DNA from 3 places in the Achromobacter sp. RW408 genome. Region 1 is predicted to be linked to each of the others. Evidence: predicted binding sites of a transcription regulator. Region 1 holds the regulator's gene; each other region holds the start of a gene.
The links. Region 1 encodes LexA, which represses DNA repair genes until DNA is damaged. Its sites were predicted from a motif close to ACTGTATNNNNATACAGT; they were not measured.
Positions count from the first base shown of each region.

Region 2: a site for LexA is predicted at 3,430-3,447, ahead of recA (recombinase RecA). Genes of this name have one in related genera too.
Region 3: a site for LexA is predicted at 1,748-1,765, ahead of imuA (translesion DNA synthesis-associated protein ImuA). Genes of this name have one in related genera too.

Region 1 is NZ_QHHO01000049.1:1,892,202-1,900,115, reverse strand. It holds gene DK459_RS28115 (low molecular weight protein-tyrosine-phosphatase) at 11-502, opposite strand; gene uvrB (excinuclease ABC subunit UvrB) at 752-2,791, opposite strand; gene DK459_RS28105 (amino acid aminotransferase) at 2,962-4,161, shown strand; gene lexA (transcriptional repressor LexA) at 4,317-4,967, shown strand; gene lon (endopeptidase La) at 5,077-7,527, opposite strand; gene clpX (ATP-dependent Clp protease ATP-binding subunit ClpX) at 7,778-7,914, opposite strand, start outside.
Region 2 is NZ_QHHO01000040.1:9,927-17,840, forward strand. It holds gene DK459_RS07630 (MFS transporter) at 1-749, opposite strand, end outside; gene DK459_RS07635 (sensor histidine kinase) at 1,074-2,450, opposite strand; gene DK459_RS07640 (response regulator transcription factor) at 2,566-3,255, opposite strand; gene recA (recombinase RecA) at 3,634-4,698, shown strand; gene recX (recombination regulator RecX) at 4,800-5,540, shown strand; gene DK459_RS07655 (LysR family transcriptional regulator) at 5,587-6,504, opposite strand; gene metE (5-methyltetrahydropteroyltriglutamate--homocysteine S-methyltransferase) at 6,700-7,914, shown strand, end outside.
Region 3 is NZ_QHHO01000046.1:814,256-822,169, reverse strand. It holds gene DK459_RS13915 (DNA polymerase Y family protein) at 1-1,032, opposite strand, end outside; gene imuA (translesion DNA synthesis-associated protein ImuA) at 962-1,660, opposite strand; gene DK459_RS13905 (methyl-accepting chemotaxis protein) at 1,976-3,037, shown strand; gene DK459_RS13900 (amino acid permease) at 3,102-4,643, opposite strand; gene ypfH (esterase) at 4,805-5,524, shown strand; gene DK459_RS13890 (IclR family transcriptional regulator) at 5,535-6,341, shown strand; gene DK459_RS13885 (SDR family NAD(P)-dependent oxidoreductase) at 6,372-7,166, opposite strand; gene DK459_RS13880 (tripartite tricarboxylate transporter substrate binding protein) at 7,168-7,914, opposite strand, start outside.

The DNA.
Region 1 (7,914 bases):
ACAGGAGACCTCAGGCCGCCTGGTATTGGGTAGCGCGCTTGCGGACCAGTTCGAGCACGCCCTGACAGGCGTCTTCGAGGTAGTCCAGCACCTTGCCGAAACCATCGGCGCCGCCATAGTAGGGATCGGGCACGGTGGCTTCTTCGAACTCGTTGGCAAAGCGCATCAGCAGCATCAACTTGTGCTGATAGGCCTTGGGGCACTGCTGCTGCATGGCGGACAGATTGTCCCAGTCCATGGCGAGGATGAGGTCGAAGTCGCGGAAGTCTTCCGCGGTGACCTGGCGGGCCTCGCAGTGCGTGATCTCGTAGCCGCGCTTGCGCGCTGCGGCCTGCGCCCGGGCATCAGGCGCCTCGCCGATGTGAAACGCGTGCGTGCCCGCGGAGTCGATGCGAACCACATCGCCCAAACCCGCGTCGTTCACCAAATGGCGAAACACGCCCTCTGCGCTCGGCGAGCGACAGATATTGCCCATGCAAACGAAAAGTACCTTGGTCATCATGGGAGTAAGTGTGCGGGAAAACCCGAGATAAGGCAAGCTTTTTTTGCGCTCAGGGACTCTCTTTCGCGGCGATGCGTCCTCGAAAATTTACCCTATAAATCAAATAGTTAAACGCTATATTTAACTTCATCCCAGGGCCGCGAGCCGCTTCGGTTACGCAAATTCCGGGCCCCGCTTCTGCAACACTTGCCTCATCATCACTTTCAGCAACCCGTCAGCGAAAAGACACATCAAGATACAGTTTTACCCTCATACCGCGCCGTCCAGCAGCACCCGCTGCTTCAAGGCCGTCAGGGCATCGCGAGCGGCCGCGGCCTGCTCGAATTCCAGGTTGCGGGCATGGTCCATCATCAGCTTTTCAAGCCGCTTGATTTCGCGCGCCAGCGCCTTCTCGTCCTTCAGCAATTCGGCCGGCACCGCCGCTTCCAGCGCATCGTGCTGCACCGGGGCCACGATACCGTCGATCAGCTCGCGCACCGCCTTCTGCACGCCGCGCGCGGTAATGCCGTGGTCGGCATTGAATTGCAACTGCTTGGCGCGGCGCCGGCTGGTCTCTTCCATGGCCCGCTGCATCGAATCCGTGATGCGGTCGGCATACAGGATGGCGTGGCCATTCAGGTTGCGGGCGGCCCGGCCGATGGTCTGGATCAGGCTGCGCTCGGAACGCAGGAAACCTTCCTTGTCGGCATCCAGGATGGCCACCAGCGACACTTCCGGGATGTCCAGGCCTTCACGCAGCAGGTTGATGCCCACCAGCACGTCGAACGTGCCCAGGCGCAGGTCGCGGATGATCTCCACCCGCTCGACCGTATCGATGTCAGAGTGCAGGTAGCGCACCCGCACGCCGTGCTCGGTCAGGAAGTCGGTCAGGTCCTCGGCCATGCGCTTGGTCAGCGTGGTGACCAGCACCCGCTCGCCCTGGCTGGTGCGCGCCTTGATCTGGCCCAGCAGGTCGTCGACCTGCGTGCGGGCCGGCAACACCTCGACGATCGGGTCGACCAGGCCGGTGGGACGCACCACCTGCTCGACCACATTGTCGGCATGCTCTTTTTCGTAGGCCGCCGGCGTGGCCGACACGAACACGCACTGGCGCATGCGGGCCTCGAACTCCTCCAGCTTGAGCGGGCGGTTGTCCAGCGCCGAGGGCAGCCGGAAACCATACTGCACCAGGGTTTCCTTGCGCGAGCGGTCGCCGCGGTACATGGCGCTGAGCTGGCCGATGGTGACGTGGCTTTCGTCGATGAACATCAGCGCGTCGGCGGGCAGGTAGTCGATCAGCGTGGGCGGCGGCTCGCCGGGCGCGGCGCCCGACAGATGGCGCGAGTAGTTCTCGATGCCCTTGCAGAACCCCAGTTCCTGCAGCATTTCCAGGTCGAAGCGGGTGCGCTGCTCCAGGCGCTGGGCTTCCACCAGGTGGCCGTCATCGACGAAGCGCTTGGTGCGCTCGCGCAGCTCTTCCTTGATGGTCTCGATGGCGCGCAGCACGGTGTCGCGCGGCGTCACGTAGTGCGAACCCGGATAGACGGTGAAGCGCGGCAGCTTCTGGCGAATACGGCCGGTCAGCGGATCGAACAGTTCGAGGCTTTCGATTTCGTCGTCGAACAGCGTCAGGCGCAGCGCCAGCTCGGCGCTTTCCGCGGGGAAGATGTCGATGGTTTCGCCGCGTACCCGGAACACGCCGCGGGTGAACTCGGCGTCGTTGCGGGTGTACTGCATGGCCACCAGCCGCGCCAGGATCTCGCGCCGCGAAATCTGGTCGCCGGCACGCAGGATCAGCACCATCGCGTGGTAGTCGCCGGGGTTGCCGATACCGTAGATGCACGACACGGTGCCCACGATGATGGTGTCGCGCCGTTCCAGCAGGCTCTTGGTGGCCGACAGCCGCATCTGCTCGATGTGTTCATTGATGGACGAATCCTTCTCGATGAACAGGTCGCGCGTCGGCACGTAGGCCTCGGGCTGGTAGTAGTCGTAGTACGAAACGAAGTACTCCACGGCGTTCTTGGGAAAGAACTCGCGCATTTCGGCGTACAGCTGCGCCGCCAGCGTCTTGTTGGGCGCCAGCACCAGCGCCGGCCGCCCGAGCTGGGCGATGACGTTGGCCATGGTGTAGGTCTTGCCCGAACCGGTCACGCCCAGCAGGGTCTGGTACATCAGGCCGTCCTGCACGCCCTGGATCAGTCCCTCTATTGCGCCCGGCTGGTCGCCGGCAGGCGGATAGGGTTGATACAGGTGGAATGGGCTGTCCGGGAAATCGACATACCCCGGGCCGGCCTCCGGAGCCGCCACGGCAGCGCCAGAGGGCCCATCGGTCGCCCCGTCGGTGACCGCGCCAACGGCTGCGGCACCCGCCGCGCTCGGGTCTATTGCGCTCTTAGGCATGCTAGACTGTTCCCAGGGTAAACCCCCCATTATCCACAGCACTTCCGACTGCGTCCACTCACCCTCAGCAGAGTCCCATGAGCACCCTTTTCGATTCCGTCGAACTCGCGCCGCGCGACCCCATTCTTGGCCTGAACGAACAATACAACGCGGACACCCGCCCCGGTAAAGTCAATCTGGGCGTGGGCGTGTACTACGACGACCAGGGCCGGATTCCCCTGCTGGGCGCCGTGCGCAAGGCGGAAATCGCCCGCATCGAGGCCGCCGCCGCCCGCGGCTACCTGCCGATCGAAGGCATCGCCGGCTACAACCAGGGCGCGCAAGCCCTGCTGATCGGCAAGGATTCCCCGCTGGCCGCCGCCGGCCGCGTCCTGACCACCCAGGCCCTGGGCGGCACCGGCGCGCTCAAGATCGGCGCCGACTTCCTGCGCCAACTGCTGCCGACCTCGAAGGTCCTGATCAGCGACCCCAGCTGGGAAAACCACCGCGCGCTGTTCGAGCGCGCCGGTTTCGAAGTCGGCACCTACGCCTACTACGACGCGGCCACCCGCGGCCTGAACTTCGACGGCATGCTGGCCGCCCTGAAGGCCGCGCCGGCCAACACCGTGGTCGTGCTGCACGCCTGCTGCCACAACCCCACTGGTGTCGATCCCACCTTCGACCAATGGAAGCAGATCGCCGCGGTCGTCAAGGAAAACAAGCTGGTGCCGTTCCTGGACATCGCCTACCAGGGCTTCGGCGAAGGCCTGCATGAAGACGCCGCGGTCGTGCGCCTGTTCGCCGACCTCGACCTGACCATGTTCATCAGCTCGTCGTTCTCGAAGTCGTTCTCGCTGTACGGCGAGCGTGTCGGCGCCCTGACCGTCGTGGCCGGCAGCAAGGACGAAGCCGCCCGCGTGCTGAGCCAGCTCAAGCGCGTCATCCGCACCAACTACTCCAACCCGCCCACCCACGGCGGCACGATCGTCTCCACGGTGCTGAACTCGCCCGAACTGTTCGCCATGTGGGAAGAGGAACTCGGCGCCATGCGCGACCGCATCCGCCTGATGCGCAAGCAGCTGGTCGAGAAGATCAAGGAACACGGCGGCAAGCAGGACTTCAGCTTCGTGCTGCAGCAGCGCGGCATGTTCTCGTACTCGGGCCTGACCTCGGCCCAGGTCGACCGCCTGCGCGAAGAGCACGGCGTCTATGCCGTCTCCAGCGGCCGCATCTGCGTGGCCGCGCTCAACAGCGGCAACATCGACCAGGTGGCCAAGGGCATCGCCGCGGTGCTCTAAGACTCAGCGCCAGCGTCACCCCCAAACGGGACCTTCGGGTCCCGTTTTCATTGCCTGTCACAAAACCATGCCCGATCAACGCTTGCTTTTTTGCGTTATGTCCCCCAGAATGCCGCTGTATATATGTACAGTCCGACACCCAACGGATCATCGCCATGGCCAGCAAACTCACTGATCGTCAACAGCAAATCCTGGACCTCATCCGGCAGACCGTCGCGCGCACCGGCTTTCCGCCCACCCGCGCCGAAATCGCCCAGGCCCTGGGATTTCGCTCGCCCAACGCGGCCGAAGACCATCTGAAGGCCCTGGCCCGCAAGGGCGCCATCGAACTCACGGCCGGCGCCTCGCGCGGCATCCGCCTGAAGGACAACTCCCCGACGCCATCCCAGGCGCCGTTGCCCCTGCCCGGCCTGGCGCAGCTGCTGCTGCCGCTGGTGGGCCGCGTGGCGGCCGGCAGCCCTATCCTGGCCACCGAACACGTCGAACGCGAGATCGGCGTCGATTCCAGCCTGTTCGCCCAGGCGCCGGACTACCTGCTCAAGGTGCGCGGCATGAGCATGCGCGACGCCGGCATCCTCGAAGGCGACCTGCTGGCCGTCAAGAAAGCGTCCGAGGCCCGCAACGGCCAGATCGTCGTGGCCCGGCTGGGCGACGACGTCACCGTCAAGCGCCTGCAGCGCCAGAACGGCCGCATCGAACTGCTGCCCGAGAATCCCGACTTCAACGTCATCGTGGTCGAGGCCGACCAGGAATTCGCGCTGGAAGGCATTGCCGTTGGACTGATCCGTCCGCACGCGCTGCACTGATCCTTCCGCCCCAACCTGGCGCCCGCCCGAGGGCCGCGCCAAAAATAAACCCCGCGCAAGCGGGGTTTATTTTTGACGGCGCCCCTCGCGGGGCGCCGTGGGCCGGACATCAGTGCTTGAGCACCGGATCCGTGGAACCCGGTTCGGCCGGCTTGGCGACCAGCGGTTCCTTGACCGCTTCGTCTTCAGCCAGCGGCTCCGGCAGGCGTTCCAGGGCCAGCTCCAACACCTTGTCGATCCAGCGGACCGGCACGATCTCGAGATGGTTCTTGACGTTGTCCGGGATCTCCGCCAAATCCTTGACGTTTTCTTCCGGGATCAAGACCGTCTTGATGCCACCGCGGTGGGCGGCCAGCAGCTTTTCCTTCAGGCCGCCGATCGGCAGGACTTCGCCACGCAGCGTGATCTCGCCGGTCATGGCAACGTCGGCGCGCACCGGGATGCGCGACAGGGCCGACACCATGGCCGTGGTGATCGCGATACCGGCGGACGGACCGTCCTTGGGGGTCGCGCCTTCCGGCACGTGCACGTGCATGTCGTGCTTCTCGAACACGCTGTCGGCAAAGCCCAGGCGACGCGCCCGCGAGCGCACCACGGTGCGGGCCGCCTCGACCGATTCCTTCATCACGTCGCCCAGCGAACCGGTGCGTTGGATCACGCCCTTGCCGGGCATGTCCGCCACTTCGATCGTGAGCAGGTCGCCACCGACTTCCGTCCAGGCCAGGCCGGTCACCTGACCGATCTGGTTTTCCTTTTCGGCCATGCCGAAGGTGTAGCGGCGCACGCCGAGGTAGTCGCTGAGGTTCTCGCCCGTGACGTTGACCGGCTTGAGTTCGAAGGTCTTGCCTTCGGCCTTGGCGCGGTCGCTCTGGGTCAGCAGCTGCTTGATCACCTTGCGGCAGATCTTGCCCACTTCGCGTTCGAGCGCACGCACACCGGCTTCGCGGGTGTAGTAGCGCACGATGTCGCGCAGCGCGCTGTCGTCGACGGTCAGCTCGGTATCCTTGACGCCGTTGTTCTTCATCAGCTTGGGCAGCAGATGGTCGCGGGCGATGTGGATCTTTTCTTCCTCGGTGTAGCCGGACAGGCGGATCACTTCCATCCGGTCCAACAGGGCCGGCGGAATGTTCAGCGTGTTGCTGGTGGCCACGAACATGACGTCCGACAGGTCGAAGTCGACTTCGATGTAGTGGTCCTGGAACGTGTGGTTCTGTTCCGGGTCCAGCACTTCGAGCAGCGCCGACGAGGGATCGCCGCGGAAATCCATGCCCAGCTTGTCGATTTCATCGAGCAGGAACAGGGGATTGCGCACGCCGACCTTCGACATGTTCTGGACGATCTTGCCAGGCATCGAGCCGATGTACGTACGACGGTGGCCGCGGATCTCGGCTTCGTCACGCACGCCGCCCAGGGCCATGCGCACGAACTTGCGGTTCGTGGCCTTGGCGATGGACTGGCCCAGCGAGGTCTTGCCGACCCCCGGAGGACCGACCAGGCACAGGATCGGCGCCTTGACCTTGTCCACGCGCTGTTGCACGGCGAGGTATTCGAGGATGCGTTCCTTCACCTTCTCCAGGCCGTAGTGGTCGTTGTCGAGCACCGTCTCGGCATTGGAGATGGAATTGTTGATCTTGCTCTTCTTCCTCCAGGGGAGATTGATGAGCGTATCGATGTAGTTGCGCACCACGGTGGCTTCGGCCGACATGGGCGACATGAGCTTGAGCTTCTTGAGCTCGGCATCGGCCTTCTTGCGCGCCTCCTTGGGCATGTGCGCGGCGATGATCTTCTTTTCGAGCTCCTCGATGTCGGCGCCCTCTTCGCCTTCGCCCAGCTCCTTCTGAATGGCCTTGACCTGCTCATTCAGGTAGTAGTCGCGCTGGCTCTTTTCCATCTGCTTCTTCACGCGGCCGCGGATCCGCTTTTCGACCTGGAGAATGTCGATTTCGGTTTCCAGCTGCGTGAGCAGGCCTTCGAGGCGCTCGGAGGTGCCGACGATCTCGAGCATCTTCTGCTTCTGCTCGAGTTTCAGCGGAAGATGCGCGGCGATCGTGTCGGCCAGGCGGCCGGCGTCATCGATGCCGGCGAGCGAGGTCAGGATCTCCGGGGGGATCTTCTTGTTGAGTTTTACGTATTGCTCGAACTGGGCAACGATCGCGCGGCGCAGGGCCTCGGTCTCGGAGCCCTGGACGGCGTCCGGCTCGATCGGGGTGACCTGGCAGGTGAAGTGCGAATCGGCGTCTTCGATGCTGTTGATGCGGGCGCGCTGGGTGCCCTCGACCAGCACCTTGACGGTGCCGTCGGGCAGCTTGAGCATCTGCAGGATGCCGGCGACGCAGCCGATCTCGTAGACGTCTTCGGGAGTGGGATCATCCTTGCCGGCGGATTTTTGGGCCACCAGCATGATGCTCTTGCCCGCTTCCATCGCAACCTCGAGCGCGCGGATGGAGCGCGGACGGCCGACGAACAGCGGGATGACCATGTGCGGGAACACCACGACGTCGCGCAGCGGCAGCAGGGGAAGGTCGATCGGGTCGGAAGGCAGGGTCTGGCTGGCAGACATAGGAGGTTCCTCGGTATGACTCGGCGTATCGGGGACAGGATGACCGGGTATACCCGGACAGCCCCGTCAGTTACGTCTGTTATGGGAACAATAGCCGAAAATTCAAGATCCCGGCGGCCCGATAAACAAAATGGAAAAAAAATCGGCGGCCGCCATCCCGTTATATTGGACGCACCCTGGGAGTGTGCGTTCAATCAGGCGCCGGAGACAAAAAAACCCGTTACGGAAACGGGTTTTTTTGAAATATCCGTCAGGCCGCGGCGTCGCGGACTTCTCCGCGCTCGGGCTTTTCGGCCGTCCCTTCCTCGTCGGCGTAGATCAGCAGGGGCTTGCCCTCGCCTTCGATCGCGCCTTCGTCGAGCACCACACGCTTGACGTTGCCTTGCG
Region 2 (7,914 bases), on a different contig from region 1:
AGCAGCACGACCTTCAGGTTCTTCCACTGGCCGAACGATTCGGCGATGGGAGCCTTCGAGCCCTTGCCTTCATCCTTCATGCGCTGGAAGGTCGGCGACTCGTTCAATTGCAGGCGGATCCACACCGAGATGCCCAGCAGCACGACCGAGATCAGGAACGGAATGCGCCAGCCCCAGGCCTTGAAGTCGTCCTCGCCCATGAAGGTGCGGATGCCCAGGATCACCAGCAGCGACAGGAACAGGCCGAGCGTGGCGGTGGTCTGGATCCACGACGTGTAGAAGCCGCGGCGGCCGTGCGGCGCGTGCTCGGCGACGTAGGTCGCGGCGCCGCCGTACTCGCCGCCCAGCGCCAGGCCTTGCAGCAGGCGCAGGACGATCAGGATGGCGGGCGCGGCCAGGCCGATACTGGCGTAGCTGGGCAGCACGCCTACCAGGAAGGTGGACAGGCCCATGATCACGATGGTGACCAGGAAGGTGTATTTACGTCCGACCAGGTCGCCCAGGCGGCCGAACACCAGCGCGCCGAAAGGGCGCACCGCGAAACCGGCGGCGAAGGCCAGCAGCGCGAAGATGAAGCCGGCCGTGGGGTTCACGCCGGAGAAGAAGTGCTGGGCGATGATGGCGGCCAGCGAACCGTAAAGATAAAAGTCGTACCACTCGAACACCGTGCCCAGCGACGAGGCAAAGATGACGCGGCGTTCATCCTTGGTCATCGGGCGCGGATTCGCGGATGGACCGCGACCTGCCATGGTAGTTGTGCTCATGATGTCTCCTCGATTTTTCTGGCCGGCGGTTTTCCGCCGTGCTTGACCCTCCGCCGGCGGGGCCGACATCGAGCTACCGCAAGGTTGGAACGCCAGGCTGACGGGGTTCTGACGAGACCCTTACCTGAATCTTAAAATTGAAACAAAAAGTAATTTTCCCCTGGGGAGCTAGGGATAGTCCTAGGGACGGAGTGGGGAACCTTGCCTCGCCGGGCGCGAACCTGCCATGCGAAGAATGGGTCGGCAAGATGGGGCGTGCGCCTGTGCGCAAGGGGGAGCGTTGCATGGCGCCCGCGCGCCACGGCAGCCCTAGTCGCCGAGGTCCTCGACCGGTTCGGCGTAGAGCGGAAACACCACCCGGATGCGAGTGCCGGGCAGGTCGGAGTGCGGGGTCGGATGGTCGCTGATGAGGACGGTCGCCTGGTGCTTCTGGGCGATTTCCCGGACGATGGCCAGGCCCAGTCCGCTGCCGTCGGACAGGGTACCCAGCACGCGGTAGAAGCGGTCGAACACGCGTTCGCGCTCTTCGAGCGCGATGCCGGGGCCGGAGTCCTCGACTTCCAGCACGGCCTGCCCATCGAGGGCTTGCACGCGCACCGTGATGTGGCCGCCGCGGGGCGTGTAGCGCAGCGCGTTGTCGACCAGGTTGTTGAGCAGCTCGGCCAGCAGCAGCGGGTTGCCGTTGATCTCGACCGGGGTCTCCGAACCCTCGAAGCCCAGGTCGGTGCCGAGCGACAGCGCCTGCGGCACCCAGTGCATGGCCTGCTCATAGGCGATGGCGTTCAGGTCGGTGGCGGCCAGCCCGATGGCGCTGGGGTTTTCGGCCCGCGCCAGGAGCAGCAATTGGTTCACCAGGCGGGTGGCGCGTTCGGAACCGGTCACCAGCTGGCGCAGGCTGGCCTGCATTTCCTCGGGACTGGCGTCGCGCAGGGCCAGCTCGGCCTGGGTGCGCAGGCCGGCCAGCGGCGTCTTCAGCTGGTGCGCGGCGTCGGCGACGAAGCGGCGCTGCGCCTGCACGTTGGCGGACAGGCGGTCGAGCAGGTCGTTCATGGCCGCCACCAGCGGCGCGATCTCGGAGGGCGCGGCGCGTTCGTCGATGGGCGACAGGTCGTCCGGCCGGCGCGCCCGCAGCCGCTGCTGCAGCGCGTTCAGCGGCGCGACGCCGCGCGACAGGCCGAACCACACCAGCAACACCGCGATCGGCAGCACCACGAACTGCGGAATGATCACGCCCTTGATGATGTCGTTGGCCAGCTGGGTGCGCTTTTCCACCGTCTCGGCCACGATCAAGAGCGCCGGCTGGGTATTGGGCAGGTTCAGGTCGACCCAGGTGAAGGCCAGGCGCACGCCGAAGCCGCGCAGGGTGTCGTCCTCGTACTGGACTTCGCCGGGGCGCGGCTGGCCGACCGAGGCCGGCAGCGGCAGGGCGCGGTCGCCGCCCAGGTATTCGCCGCGGCTTCCCAGGGCCAGCCAGAACACGCTGTCGGTTTCATCGGCGCGCAGCACCTCGCGCGCCGGGTCGGTCATGCGCAGCACCGCGCGGCCATCCTGGGCATGGACCTGGCGCGTCAGCACGTGCAGGTTGTTGGCCAGCGCGCGGTCGTAGGGCACGTTGGCGATGTTCTGCGCCACCACATAGGTGATGGCGACGCTCATGGGCCACAAGAGGAACAGTGGCGCCAGCATCCAGTCGAGGATCTCGCCCAGCAGCGAGCGCTGCGGTGGCGCGAAACTGGGGCCGCGGGCCCCGGCCTGCATCACATCCAGCGCTTCCTGGTTGAGCGCCTCCGGCTGTGGCGGTTCAGCTTGCGAGGTAGGCCGCACCCTGGTCCCGTTCGAGGCAATAGCCCAGGCCGCGCACCGTCACGATCTTCACGCCGCTGGGCTCGAGCTTCTTGCGCAGGCGGTGCACGTAGACTTCGATGGCATTGGTGCTGACTTCCTCGCCCCATTCGCACAGGTGGTCCACCAGCTGGGTCTTGCTGACCATGCGGCCGCTGCGGGTCAGCAGGATTTCCAGCAGGCTGACCTCGCGCGCGGACAGGTCCAGCGTCTGGTCGTCGACCGTGGCCACGCGTCCGGTCTGATCGAACACCAACCGGCCATGCTTGAGCAACGTGGCGCCGCCGCCCGCGCCGCGGCGGGTCAGGGCGCGCACGCGCGCTTCCAGTTCCGACAGGGCGAAGGGCTTGGCCATGTAGTCGTCGGCGCCCAGGTCCAGCCCCTTGACGCGCTGCTCGATGCTGTCGGCGGCGGTCAGGATCAGGACAGGCAGGGCGGAATTGCGGGCGCGCAGCCGGCGCAGGACCTCCAGGCCGGCCAGTTGCGGCAGGCCCAGGTCGAGGATCAGCAGGTCGAAGGCCTGGGCCGCCAGCGCCGAATCGGCCGCCAGGCCGTCGCGGACGGCGTCGACCGCGTAACCGTTGTGGCGCAACGAGCGTGACAGGCCGTCGGCCAGGATGCTGTCGTCTTCCGCGATCAGGATGCGCATGGGCAGTCGAAAAGAAGAAGGGCGCCGGGTGAGCGGCGCACGCGTGCCGCCCTCGGTGGGATGCCGGGGCGGCGTGCCGGGAGCGCAATGGGGACATAGCGCCAGTTTTTTCCCCGATTCTGTCATATGGCACCGGGCTTGCCCACTCAGGGAATACGTGGAAAACTGTGGCACACTGGTTTTTTGTACAGTACAATCCGATGCCATAATCTGCGCTATCGCTTTACCGATCACCGCTTCAGCGCCACAGCTTTCACTGCCAATTTTCTGGCAACAGCTGTCAGCAACGGCCCGATCACCCCTTGCGACAACCCGCGCGCTGACCGACACACGTGCCGCGCCCCGATACGTTACAGACCAGACCTGACAGGACACTACATGGACGACAAAACCACCAAGGCCGCCGCCGCGGAAAAAGCCAAGGCGCTGGCCGCCGCGCTCTCGCAGATCGAAAAGCAGTTCGGCAAGGGCTCGATCATGCGCTACGGCGACAACGAGGTCTCGCATGACATCCAGGTGGTGTCGACCGGCTCGCTGGGGCTGGACATCGCGCTGGGCGTCGGCGGTCTGCCGCGCGGCCGCGTGGTAGAAATCTACGGTCCGGAATCCTCGGGCAAGACCACGCTGACCCTGCAGGTCGTGGCTGAAATGCAGAAGCTGGGCGGCACCTGCGCCTTCGTCGACGCCGAACACGCGCTGGACGTGCAGTACGCCTCGAAGCTGGGCGTCAACTTGTCCGACCTGCTGATCTCACAGCCGGACACGGGCGAGCAGGCCCTGGAAATCACCGACGCGCTGGTGCGCTCGGGTTCGGTCGACCTGATCGTGGTCGACTCGGTCGCCGCCCTGGTGCCCAAGGCCGAAATCGAAGGCGAAATGGGCGATTCGCTGCCCGGCCTGCAGGCCCGTCTGATGAGCCAGGCGCTGCGCAAGCTGACCGCCACCATCAAGAAGACCAACTGCATGGTCATCTTCATCAACCAGATCCGCATGAAGATCGGCGTGATGTTCGGCAACCCCGAAACCACCACGGGCGGCAACGCGCTCAAGTTCTACGCCTCGGTGCGCCTGGACATCCGCCGCATTGGCTCGATCAAGAAGGGCGACGAGGTCGTCGGCAACGAAACCCGCGTCAAGGTGGTCAAGAACAAGGTCGCGCCCCCGTTCAAGCAGGCCGAGTTCGACATCATGTACGGCGCCGGCATCTCGCGCGAAGGCGAAATCATCGACCTGGGCGTGGCCGCCAACGTGGTGGACAAGTCGGGCGCGTGGTACAGCTACAACGGCAACCGCATCGGCCAGGGCAAGGACAACGTCCGTGAATACCTGAAGGAACACAAGGAACTGGCGATCGAGATCGAAAACCGGGTCCGCGAGAACCAGGGCATCGTCAGCCGCGCCGCGGAATTCGTGCCCACCGCCGAAGACGACAGCGAAGAGTAATCGCGTCGCCCCTTCACCGGATAGCGCCGGGCCCGCCAGCCCGGCCGCCAGCGGCAGGCTCCCGTCCCGGGAGGCCTGCCGCTGGCACATAGAGGAAGCGCATGAGCTGGAAACCGCCCGTCACGTCCGCTGATCGCCTGCGCGCCAGGCTGGACGATGAATTCGAGACCGTGGCCAAGCCCGAAGGGCTGCGCCGCACGTCGGACCTGCGGCGGGCCGCCGAATCCACCGGGGCGTCCGGCCAGGAACCAGAGGGCGCCGGCGCGCCGGCGTCGCAGTGGCAGCGCAGTTCCGAACGGCGCGCGGCCGGCGGGCGCGGCCGGCGTGGCAAGGGCGGTGATGATGGCGATGGCGCGGGCGAGGGGGCGCAGCCATCCGAAGACAAGTCGCGCCCGCGCCCCAAGGGGCCGTCGCTGAAAATGCGGGCGGTGGGTTATCTGTCGCGGCGCGAGCATGCCCGCGATGAGCTGGCGCGAAAACTCGCGCCCCATGCCGAAGACCCCGATGAGGTCGAGCGCGTGCTGGACGCGCTGGAAAAGGAAGGCTGGCTGTCGACCGAGCGTTTTGCGCAAAGCCTGGTGCACCGCCGCGCCTCGCGCCAGGGGGCGGCCCGCATCGTGCAGGAATTGCGCCAGCACGGCGTGGATGATGCCCAGGTATCCGAGCTGCGCGAGCAATTGCGCGCCACCGAATACGAGCGCGCGCTCGAGGTCTGGCAGAAACGCTTCGGCGCCAAGCCCGAGGATCGCGCCGCCTATGCCAAACAGGCCCGCTTCCTGGCCAGCCGCGGCTTCGCGCATGACGTCATCCGTCGCATCCTGGGCGCGGGCGACGACGACTGAGCAGGCCGCGCGGCGAGGGCCATTGCCGGCCCGTCGTTGCCTTTTCCTATTTCGCCGACTTGATGCCGCTCAGCGTCTTGAAGCAGACGTCGCGCGTCAATGTCAGGAATTCGTCGATGTACGAGGCGTCGGTGTCCTCGCTGCGCACCGTCGCGTACAAGGTGCGCCACACGCCTTGGGGCCCCAGCCGGCACTGGCGCAGCCAACCCTGGTTCATGTATTCGGTCAGCGCCCAGTTGGGCAGGGCGGCCACGCCGCGGTTGCTGGCCACCAGCTGCGCGATGATGGGCGTCAGTTCCGCCTTGCGGATGGCGGCCGGTTCGACGTCGGCGGGGTCCAGGAAGGCCGTGAAGATGTCCAGGCGCTGCTTGTCCACCGGATAGGTGATCAGCGTCTGGTCGGCCAGTTGATCGGGCATGACGAACTTGCTGCCGGCCAGCGGATTCGATTCGGACACGGCCAGAACCAGCTCGTACTTGAACAGGGGCAGGTACTCGACCGCGTCCAGCGGCTGCGGGTCGGACGTGATCACCAGGTCGAGGTCGCCGCGCACCAGCGCGGGCAGGGGGGCGAACGAGAAGGCCGCCGACAGGTCCAGCGCCACGTCGGGCCATTGCGCGCGGAAGGCGTCGAGCGCCGGCATCAACCACTGGAAGCAGGAATGGCAATCGATGGCCAGGTGCAGGCGGCCGGTGCGGCCCGCGGCCAGCCGCTGCAATTCCCGTTCGGTGGCGCGCATGCGCGGCAGCACTTCGTCGGCCAGCGCCAGCACGCGCAGGCCCGCCGTGGTCAGGCGGGCCGGCCGGGTGCGGCGGTTCAGCAGCGGCGTGCCCAGCCGGGTTTCGAGGTCGCGCAACTGATGCGACAAGGCCGACTGGGTCAGGTGCAGGCGCTCGGCGGCTTCCTGCAGGCTGCCGCCTTCGCGGATGGCGGTCAACGTTTCGAGGTGGCGGATTTCCAGCATGGGGCGGCGGTAGCGGTGAGGATGGCGCCGTCGCCGGGGGGGCAACACGGCGGGAACTCCCGACCAGGGGCGGGAATGAACTTATATTCTATGAGATTTTTTCATCTTATGAATGTAGACATTGATTTTGATTCATTTTGCTTTGGGTCCAGAATAATCGGCACTTGAACAAAATTTGTCTAAGACGCGACTGCCATGACTACGATTCATAATTTGGGGTTCCCCCGCATTGGTGCCCAGCGCGAACTGAAGCGCGCGGTCGAAGCCTATTGGGCGGGCAAGCAGACCGGCGAAACGCTGGAGCAGACCGGCCGCGAGCTGCGCGCCCGGCACTGGCAGGCGCAGGCCGCCGCCGGCGTCAAATTCGTGCCGGTGGGCGATTTCGCCTGGTACGACCAGATCCTGGAATGGACCACGCTGTTGGGCGCCGTGCCGGCGCGGTTCGGCCAGAAGGACAACGAGCCGGTCTCGCTGGACACGCTGTTCCGCATGGGCCGCGGCCGCGCCCCGTCGGGCAAGCCCGCCGCCGCGTGCGAAATGACCAAATGGTTCGACACCAACTACCACTACATCGTGCCGGAACTGGTGCCGGGCCAGGCCTTCCGCATCGCGCGTGAATCGCTGTTCGAGCAGATCCGTGAAGCGCAGGCGCTGGGCCATGCCGTCAAGCCGGTGATCCCGGGTCCGCTGACCTGGCTGTTCCTGGGCAAGGGCGACGCCTTTGCCGGCGGCGCGGCCGACGCGGCCAAGCTGCAATTGCTGGCCAACCTGCTGCCGGTGTATCAGGAAGTGTTGGCCCGCTTCGCCAAGCTGGGCGTGGAGTGGGTGCAGATCGACGAACCCATCCTGGTGCTGGACCTGCCGCAAGCCTGGCGCGATGCCTTCAGGCAGGTCTACGCCACGCTCTCGGCCAGCCCGGTCAAGCTGCTGGTCGCCACCTACTTCGATGGCCTCAAGGACAACCTGGGGACGGCGCTGGCGCTGCCGGTAGCCGGCCTGCACGTGGACCTGGTGCGTGCTCCGGAGCAACTGGGCGACGTGCTGGCCGGCCTGGGCGCCGACAAGGTGCTGTCCGCCGGCGTCATCAACGGCCGCAACATCTGGCGCACCGATCTGGACGCCGCCATTGCGACGCTGGCGCCCGTCAAGCAGCAACTGGGCGAGCGGCTGTGGCTGGCGCCGTCGTGCTCGCTGTTGCACGTGCCGGTGGACCTGGCCAACGAAACCGAACTGGACGCCGAGCTCAAGAGCTGGCTGTCGTTCGCCGCGCAGAAGCTGGACGAGTTGAGCCTGCTGGGCCGCGCGCTGGACAGCGCCACCGAGGCCAGCGTGCAGGACGGCCTGGCCCGTCAGCGCGCCGCCCTGGCCGCGCGTCGCTCGTCCGCCCGCATCCACAACCCCGCCGTGGCG
Region 3 (7,914 bases), on a different contig from region 1:
GCTGGCGGCGGGCTGTTCGGTGGTGTCGGGCGCCAGCAGCGTCACCGCGATCACCGGCGCTTCGAGCGTCAGGCGGCCGAGCTTTTCGCGCAGCAGGTTGAGGATCTGCGGCGCCTGCCACACGGGCTGGGCCAGCGCCAGTTCCAGGTCGGTGGGCGGGCGCGCATGGCGGCCGCGTTCGTGGTCCAGGCGCAGCAGCACGCGCCGCACCGCCAGTTGCCGCGCCGCCAGCCAGCCGCCCAGTTGCTCGGCCAGGCGCCGCGCCACTGCCAGCACCGCGTCGGTGTGCTCGAGGTATTCCATCAGCTCGATGCGGCGCTCGAAGCGCGGCGGCGGCTCGATCCAGCGATGCAGTTCGGGCGACTGGCCATAGGCCGCGTCCAGCGCTTGCAGCAGGTCGGGCGCGCTGCGCCGTTGCAGGCCGGCGCGCGGCAGGGCGCGCAGGTCGGCCAGGGTGTGGCAGCCGATGTCGTTGAGCCAGTCCAGGCGCGGCCGGGCCTGGGGCAGCAGGGCCACGGGCAGGGCGTCGAGCCGGCGCGCCAGGGTGCGCGGGGTGAGCACCCGGCGCGGCGGCCGGCGTCCGCCGCGGTGCGCCAGCAGCCAGGCGCCGGCGGCGGTGGGCGCCATGCCCAGCGACACGCGCAGGTCCAGCGCGGCCAGCGTGGCGGCCACGCGCCGGTGCAGCGCGCGCGGCCCGCGAAAGAACAGCAGGCTGGCGCCGACGTTGAGCAGCACGGTGTCGTCGCCCGCCAGCGCGACCTCGGGGGTGTATTGCAGCAGCGCCAGCGCCGCGCCTTGCAGGGCGTCGGCCTCGGCCAGCGGGTCGCGCGTCAGCAGCTCGACCGTGGGCGCGATGGCGGCCGCGCCGCCGCGGCGCATGCCCGGGCGCACCCCGGCCTGGCGCGCGGCGGGCGTGAGGGCGGCGACGCGTTCCTGGTCAAGGACTGCGTAGGCCTGCGCCTCAAGCGGCCAGTGCGGGCGCAGGGCGTCCAGCGGCAGGCAGCGCAGGCAGGCGGCGATCCAGAGGCGCATGGCGGGTGGGCGCCAGGACGCCGGGCTCCAGGCCCACGTACAGCGGGGCCTCGCAGACCGGTCCGCGGCGCTTGAGGATATGGACGGACAACCCGCCCGGCGCGGGCGCGAGCGCCAGGCGCAAGGGGGCGGGGGTGGCGTGCTGCGCGGCGCTGGCCGGGCGCAGGGCGACGAACAGCAGGTCGCTGGCCTGGGCCGCCAGGTGCAGCCGGCGCAGCGATTCGGGGCGCACGTGCGGCAGCCAGCAGAGCAGGGCGCCGCAGCTGCCGTTTTTCAGGATCTGCTCGGCGGCCCAGAGGGCGTCCAGGGTTTTTTCGGGGGCGACCCAGAGCAACTGGCGCGGATCGAGCCGCCAGCTCATCCAGCTGGCGATGTGCGGCGCGTGGGGCGGCTGCACCAGGGCGATGGGGCGGCGCGTTTCCAGTTGCGCCAGGGCCGGGCGCAGCAGGCGGATTTCGCCGATGCCGGGTTGCGGGGCCAGCAGCTCGATCAGCGAGCCCAGCGGCCAGCCGCCGTCCGGCAGCTCGGCCGACAGGGTGGGGTGGCCGGTGGGCAGGCTGCGGGCGGCGCCGCGCGCCAACTGGGTGGCGCGCCACAACGCGGGATGGATCTGTTCTGGCGACGGCATGGCGGGTGGGCGACCCGGTTTTCCTGGGTGAAGACTCGGTGGGCGGCGGACGGCCGGGCGGGGAACGCCTGGCCGGAATCGCTTATTGCTGTATGAATATACAGTATTTTACCCGACCCGGAAGGCACCGGATGTATCAGTCGCTTGCACCGTATTGGTGCGCGCCGCAAGGCCCGCTTCGAGGCGCGATGCGCCGTCGTCACCCCCGCCCCGCCCATGGAAGGGGCTGGTCATTAACCCATGCACGACTTGGCACGCTTCCTGCTTGTGTCCCCATGTCACCGTCTCCTCACGCAACAACGTCCAACAAAAGGAGTGCTGAACATGGCCCATCAACCGGAAAGAATCGTCGAACTGTCGCGCCGCGTCGAGCGCATTTCGAACGAGAAGATCGAGAGCATCGTCGATATCAACCAGCAGGCCAAATACCTGTCGCTGAACGCGCGCATCGAGGCCGCGCGCTCGGGCGAGGCGGGGCGCGGGTTCGCGGTGGTGGCCAACCAGGTGCAGTACGTGTCCGAGCAGATCACCGGCATCGCCGACGCGCTCAAGGAGGAACTGGCCGGTTCCATCGCCGACCTGATCCGCATCGGCGAAAACACCCTGCACGAGATCCGCGGCTACGAGGGCCGCCGCCTGGGCGACCTGGCGCTGAACATGATCGAGACCATGGACCGCAACCTGTACGAGCGTTCCTGCGACGTGCGCTGGTGGGCGACCGATTCGTCGGTGGTGCGGGCCTTGCAGGAACCCGGCGCCGACAGTGCCCGCCACGCCAGCGGGCGGCTGGGCGTGATCCTGGACAGCTACACGGTCTACCTGGACCTGTGGGTGGCCGACGCGCAGGGCCGGGTGGTGGCCAATGGCCGCCCGGACCGCTATCCGCAGGCGCGCGGCGCCAACGTCAGCCATGCCGAATGGTTCCGGCGCGGGATGGCCGCGGCCGACGGCGGCGAGTACGTGGCCATGGATATCGACAGCGAGCGCCTGCTGGACGGCGCCCACGTCGCCACCTACGCCACCGCGATCCGGCGCGACGCCGACAAGCACGGCGAACCGCTGGGCGTGCTGGGGGTGTTCTTCGACTGGAGCCAGCAGGCCGCCAGCATCGTCAAGTCGGTGGGCCTGTCGGAAGAGGAATGGGGGCGCACCCGCTGCCTGCTGGTCGACAGCCGCCAGCGCGTCATCGCCGCCTCGGACGGCGCGGTATCGCTGAAAGAGCGCTACGTGCTGCGCCACGACGAGCGGCCGCGCGGCTACTACGAAAACGCCGATCGCGGCCTGGTGGGGTTCGCGCTGACGCCGGGCTATGAAACCTATGCCGGCCTGGGCTGGTACGGCGTCATCACGCAGCGTCCGCGCGACAGCTTCGAATAGGCGCGGCGCGGGCCGGGCGGCGTACGGGCGCGTGGTCCAGGATGCCTCCCGGCCCGCACGCGGCTCAGGTCCGCGCGGCCTGGCTGGCGGCTACCGGTTCGTCCTGCGGCACGCCCGCCGCGCGGTCGGCCTCGAAGCCGTAGAACTGCATGTCCTGGTAGCGGATCCAGCGCGACTTCTTCACCAGCCGGTGGCCGATCCAGAACGCCAGGAACAGAGGGATCGCCAGGTAGGTCGAGACCACGCCGATCCAGTCGATGCGCTCGTCCAGGAAGGCCTGGTAGTTCTGGCCCAGCGTGACCAGCAGGCACAGCACGAAGGCCAACAGCGGGCCGAACGGGAACAGGCCGGCCTTGTAGGGCAGGTTGGCGGTGTCGTAGCCGTGCTTCACGTAGCCCTGGCGGAAGCGGTAGTGGCTGACCGCGATGCTGAGCCAGACGATGAACTCGGTCATGCCGGCGAAGTTCAGCAGCCAGATATAGACCGCCTTGGGGCTGTAGACCACGCTGAACATGCACAGGCAGGCCAGCGCGGTGGTGGCCAGCAGCGCGTACAGCGGCACGCCGTTGCCGGTCAGGCGCTTGAACACGGCCGGGGCCTGGCCCTCGACGGCCATGTTGAACAGCATCCGCGTGGCCGCGTACATGCCCGAATTGCCGGCCGACAGCACCGAGGTCAGGATCACCGCGTTCATGATGGTGGCCGCCGACAGCAGCCCGGCGTGCTGGAACACCAGCGTGAAGGGGCTGACGGCGATGTCCTCGACCTCGTTGCGCAACAGCTGCGGGTCGGTATAGGGAATCAGCAGGCCGATGATCAGGATCGCCAGCACGTAGAACAGCAGGATGCGCCAGAACACATGGTTGATGGCGCGCGGCACGTTGCGGCGCGGGTTCTCGGATTCGCCGGCGGCCACGCCCACCAGTTCGGTGCCCTGGAACGAATAGGCCACCACCATGGCCACCCCGACCCAGGTGGCGACGTTGCCGACGAACGGCGCCTCGCCCACGGTCCAGTTGCGCAGGCCGACCGGCGCGTCGCTGTGGATGATGCCCACCAGCATGGCCAGGCCCAGCACGATGAAGCACAGCACCGCCACCACCTTGATGATGGCGAACCAGTATTCGGCCTCGCCGAAGCTGCGCGCCGAGAAGGCGTTCAGGCCGAAGGTCAGCGCCAGGAAGGCGACGCTCCAGATCCAGCCGGGGGTATCGGGGAACCAGTACGCCATCACCAGTTGGGCGGCCACCACGTCCACCGCCACCACCGTGGCCCAGCTGAGCCAGAAGTTCCAGCCCAGCGCGAAGCCGAAGCCGCCGTCCACGTAGCGCGAGGCGTAGGTGCAGAACGAACCCGACACGGGCATGAAGGTGGCCAGTTCGCCCAGGCTGGTCATGATGAAATAGACCATCAGGCCGATCAGCAGGTAGACCGTGAGCGCGCCGCCGGGGCCGGCCTGGGCGATGGCCGCGCCCGAGGCGATGAACAGGCCCGTGCCGATGGCGCCGCCCAGGGCGATCATGGTCAGGTGGCGCGCCTTGAGCACGCGATGCAACTGGTTCTTGCCGGCCGGCGGGGTTCCCGAGTCTGTCGTCGGTGTTTTCATGGAATGCACAGGTTGATGCAAAGCCCCGCGCCGACCGCGAACGCCCCTGAGCGCCTTGTGGACACCGGGGGCAGGAGCCGGCCCGGGGGGCGCTTTGCCTAGGATTGCGTATGACGGGCATTTTACAATGGCGCTATCCAGTGCCTGTCCGGAGCCGTAGCATGGCCACTTCTTCCCCCGCGTCCCCCCACGAAATCGAATTCCTGCCCGAACCCGGCACCGAGGTGCGGCAGCTGTTCATCCTGCTGCATGGCGTGGGCGGCACGCCCGCCAACCTGGTGCCGCTGGCCGAGGCGGTGCGCGCCGCCTTTCCCGCGTCGGCGGTGCTGATTCCCGAGGGCTTCGAGCCCTTTGACGGCGGCGGCGCGGGCCGCCAGTGGTTCTCGGTGCGCGGCGTGTCCGAGGACAACCGGCCCGAGCGCGTGGCCCAGGCCCTGCCGCCGCTGGAGGCCTACGTGAAGGCGGCCCAGGCCCGCTTCGGCCTGCTGCAGTCCGACACCGCGCTGGCCGGTTTTTCGCAGGGCGCCATCATGGCGCTGGAACTGGTGCAGGCGCACGACGGCATGGCCGGCCGCGTGATCGCCTTTTCGGGCCGCTATGCGCAGCTGCCCAAGGCCGCGCCGCAGTACACCACGCTGCACCTGCTGCATGGCGCCGACGACCCGGTCATGCCGGTGGCCTTGATCCAGGCGGCGCAGGCGCGCCTGGACGAGCTGCACGGCGATTCCACCATCGACGTGGCCACGCACGTCGGCCACGAACTGCATCCGGCCCTGATCCAGCGCGCCATCGTGCGCCTGCAGACTTGCGTGCCGCTGCGCAGTTGGGAGGCGGCGCTGGGCCTGAACCAGTCGCCGCCCGATGGCACCACGGTGCATTGAAGGCGCGCCGGTGAGTCCCGCCAAATCCTCCGCCGCCGCGCGCGACGCCGATCCGGTCGGCGGCGCGCAGAGCATCTTCCGCGTGCTGCGCATCCTCAAGTACGTGGGGGCCGCGCCCGCGCGCGGGGTCGGCCTGACCGACGTGGCGCGCGACCTGGGCCTGACGCCGCCCACGGCGCACCGCATGCTGTCGGCCCTGCTGCAGGAGGGCTTCCTGGCGCTCAATCCCAAGCTCAAGACCTACAGCCTGGGGCGCGAGTCGTACATCCTGGGGCTGGCGGCCGAAAGCCGCCATGGCATCAAGGCGATCGCCGAATCGGCGGTGCTGCGGCTGGCGCAATCGACCGGCGACACCAGCTTCCTGTCGGTGCGCTCGGGCCATGAGGCGGTCTGCGTCGACCGCAAGACGGGCGACTTTCCCATCAAGATCCTGACGCTTGAGGTCGGCCACCGCCGGCCGCTGGGCGTGGGGGCAGGCAGCCTGGCGCTGCTGGCGTTCCTGCCCAACGACGACATCGAGCGGGTGCTGGCGCGCTACGACGCCTCGGCCGCGCCCGACCTGCCGTCCACCGCGATGCTGCGCGAGGACATCGCCGCGGCCCGCAAGAATGGCTATGCGCTGAACCCGGGCCGCATCATCCCGGACATGCTGGGGGTGGGCGTGCCGGTGTACGACCGCGAGCAGCATGTGGTGGCCGCGCTCAGCGTGGCCGCGATCCGCTCGCGGCTGTCGGGGGCGCGGTTGCAGGAAGTGGTCGCGGCGCTGCAACGCGCCGCCACGGAACTGGGCGCGGAGCTGGCGCCGCGTCCGGCCTGACGCGCGGCGCCGGCCGGCCCGCTATGCCGGCTACCGCCCCGCGCAGGACTTGCCGCCGTCCACCGGCAGGCACACGCCGGTGATGTACTTCGCTTCGTCGCTCGCCAGGAACAGCGCCGCGTGCGCCACGTCCCAGGCGTCGCCCATGCGGCCCATCGGGCTGGCGGCGTTGCGGCGCCGGCGCATTTCCTCCACGTCCTCGAACTGGCCCGCGATCTGCGTGTAGATCAGCGGCGTGTCCATCACGCCCGGCAGCACCGCGTTGACGCGGATGTTGTCGGGCGCATAGCGCACCGCCAGGGCGCGGGTCAGGTGATTCAAGCCGGCCTTGGCGGCGTAGTACGAGGTATACGGGTAGGTGTTGACCTGGATCGAGGCCAGCGACGAGATGTTGACGATGCTGCCGCCGCCCTGGGCCAGCATCACCGGCAGCACGTGCTTGCAAGTCAGGAACACGCCGGTCAGGTTGGTGTCCATGACGCGGTGCCAGCTCTCCTCGCTGGCTTCGATCGGGTCGCCCATCTCGGTGATGCCGACGTTGTTGTGCAGCACGTCGATGCGGCCGGCCTCGGCCTGCATGGCCCGCACCGCCGCCAGGATTTGCGCGCTGTCGGTCACGTCGGCCGCCAGCGCGGTGCAGCGGCCGCCTTCGTCCAGGATGATGCGGCGGGTTTCCTCGGCCGATTCCACCCGCAGGTCCACCGCGAACACGTGGGCGCCTTCGCGGGCATAGAGCGCGGCGGCGGCGCGGCCGTTGCTCCAGCCCGGTCCGGACGAGCCCGCGCCGAACACCAGCGCGGTCTTGCCTTGCATGCGCTGGCCCATGTCAGTCCACCGAGATGTGCGCGAACTCGGCCACCTTCTTCCACTTGGCCACGTCTTCCTTGATCATCGCGGCGAAGGCTTCCGGCTTGTCGGCCACCACGTAGGCGCCCACGCCGGCGTACTTGGCCTGCACCTCGGAGTGGGCCAGCGCGCGGCGCGAGGCCTCGCCCAGCTTGGCCAGGATCGGCGCGGGCAGCCCGGCCGGCGCCAGCAGGCCGTTCCACATCTCCGCGTCGTAATCAGGCAGCCCGACTTCGGCGAAGGTGGGCACGTCGGGCAGTTGCGGCAGGCGCTTGCGCGCGGCCACCACGATGGCGCGCAGGCTGCCGGACTGGATGTGCGCCATCGACGAGGCCGCCGTGTCCCACAGGATCGGCACCTGGCCGGCGATGACGTCATTGAGCGCCGGGCCGGTGCCGCGATACGGCACGTGCATCATGTCCAGCCCCGACAGCGATTTGTAGTATTCCATCGCCATGTGGGTGGCGCCGCCGTTGCCCGACGAGGCATACGAGTACTTGCCCGGCGCACCCTTGATCAGCGCGACGAACGAGGCGTAGTCCTTGGCCGGGAAGTCCTTGTTGACCACGATCACGCCCGGCACGCGGATGATCTGCGTGACCGGGGTGAAGTCCTTGACCGCGTCGTACGGCAGGTTCTTGTACACGGCCGAGTTGGTGCCGTTGGTGCTGGAGGTGCCCAGCAGCAGCGTGTAGCCGTCGGCCGGCGCGCTGGCCACCGCGCGCGA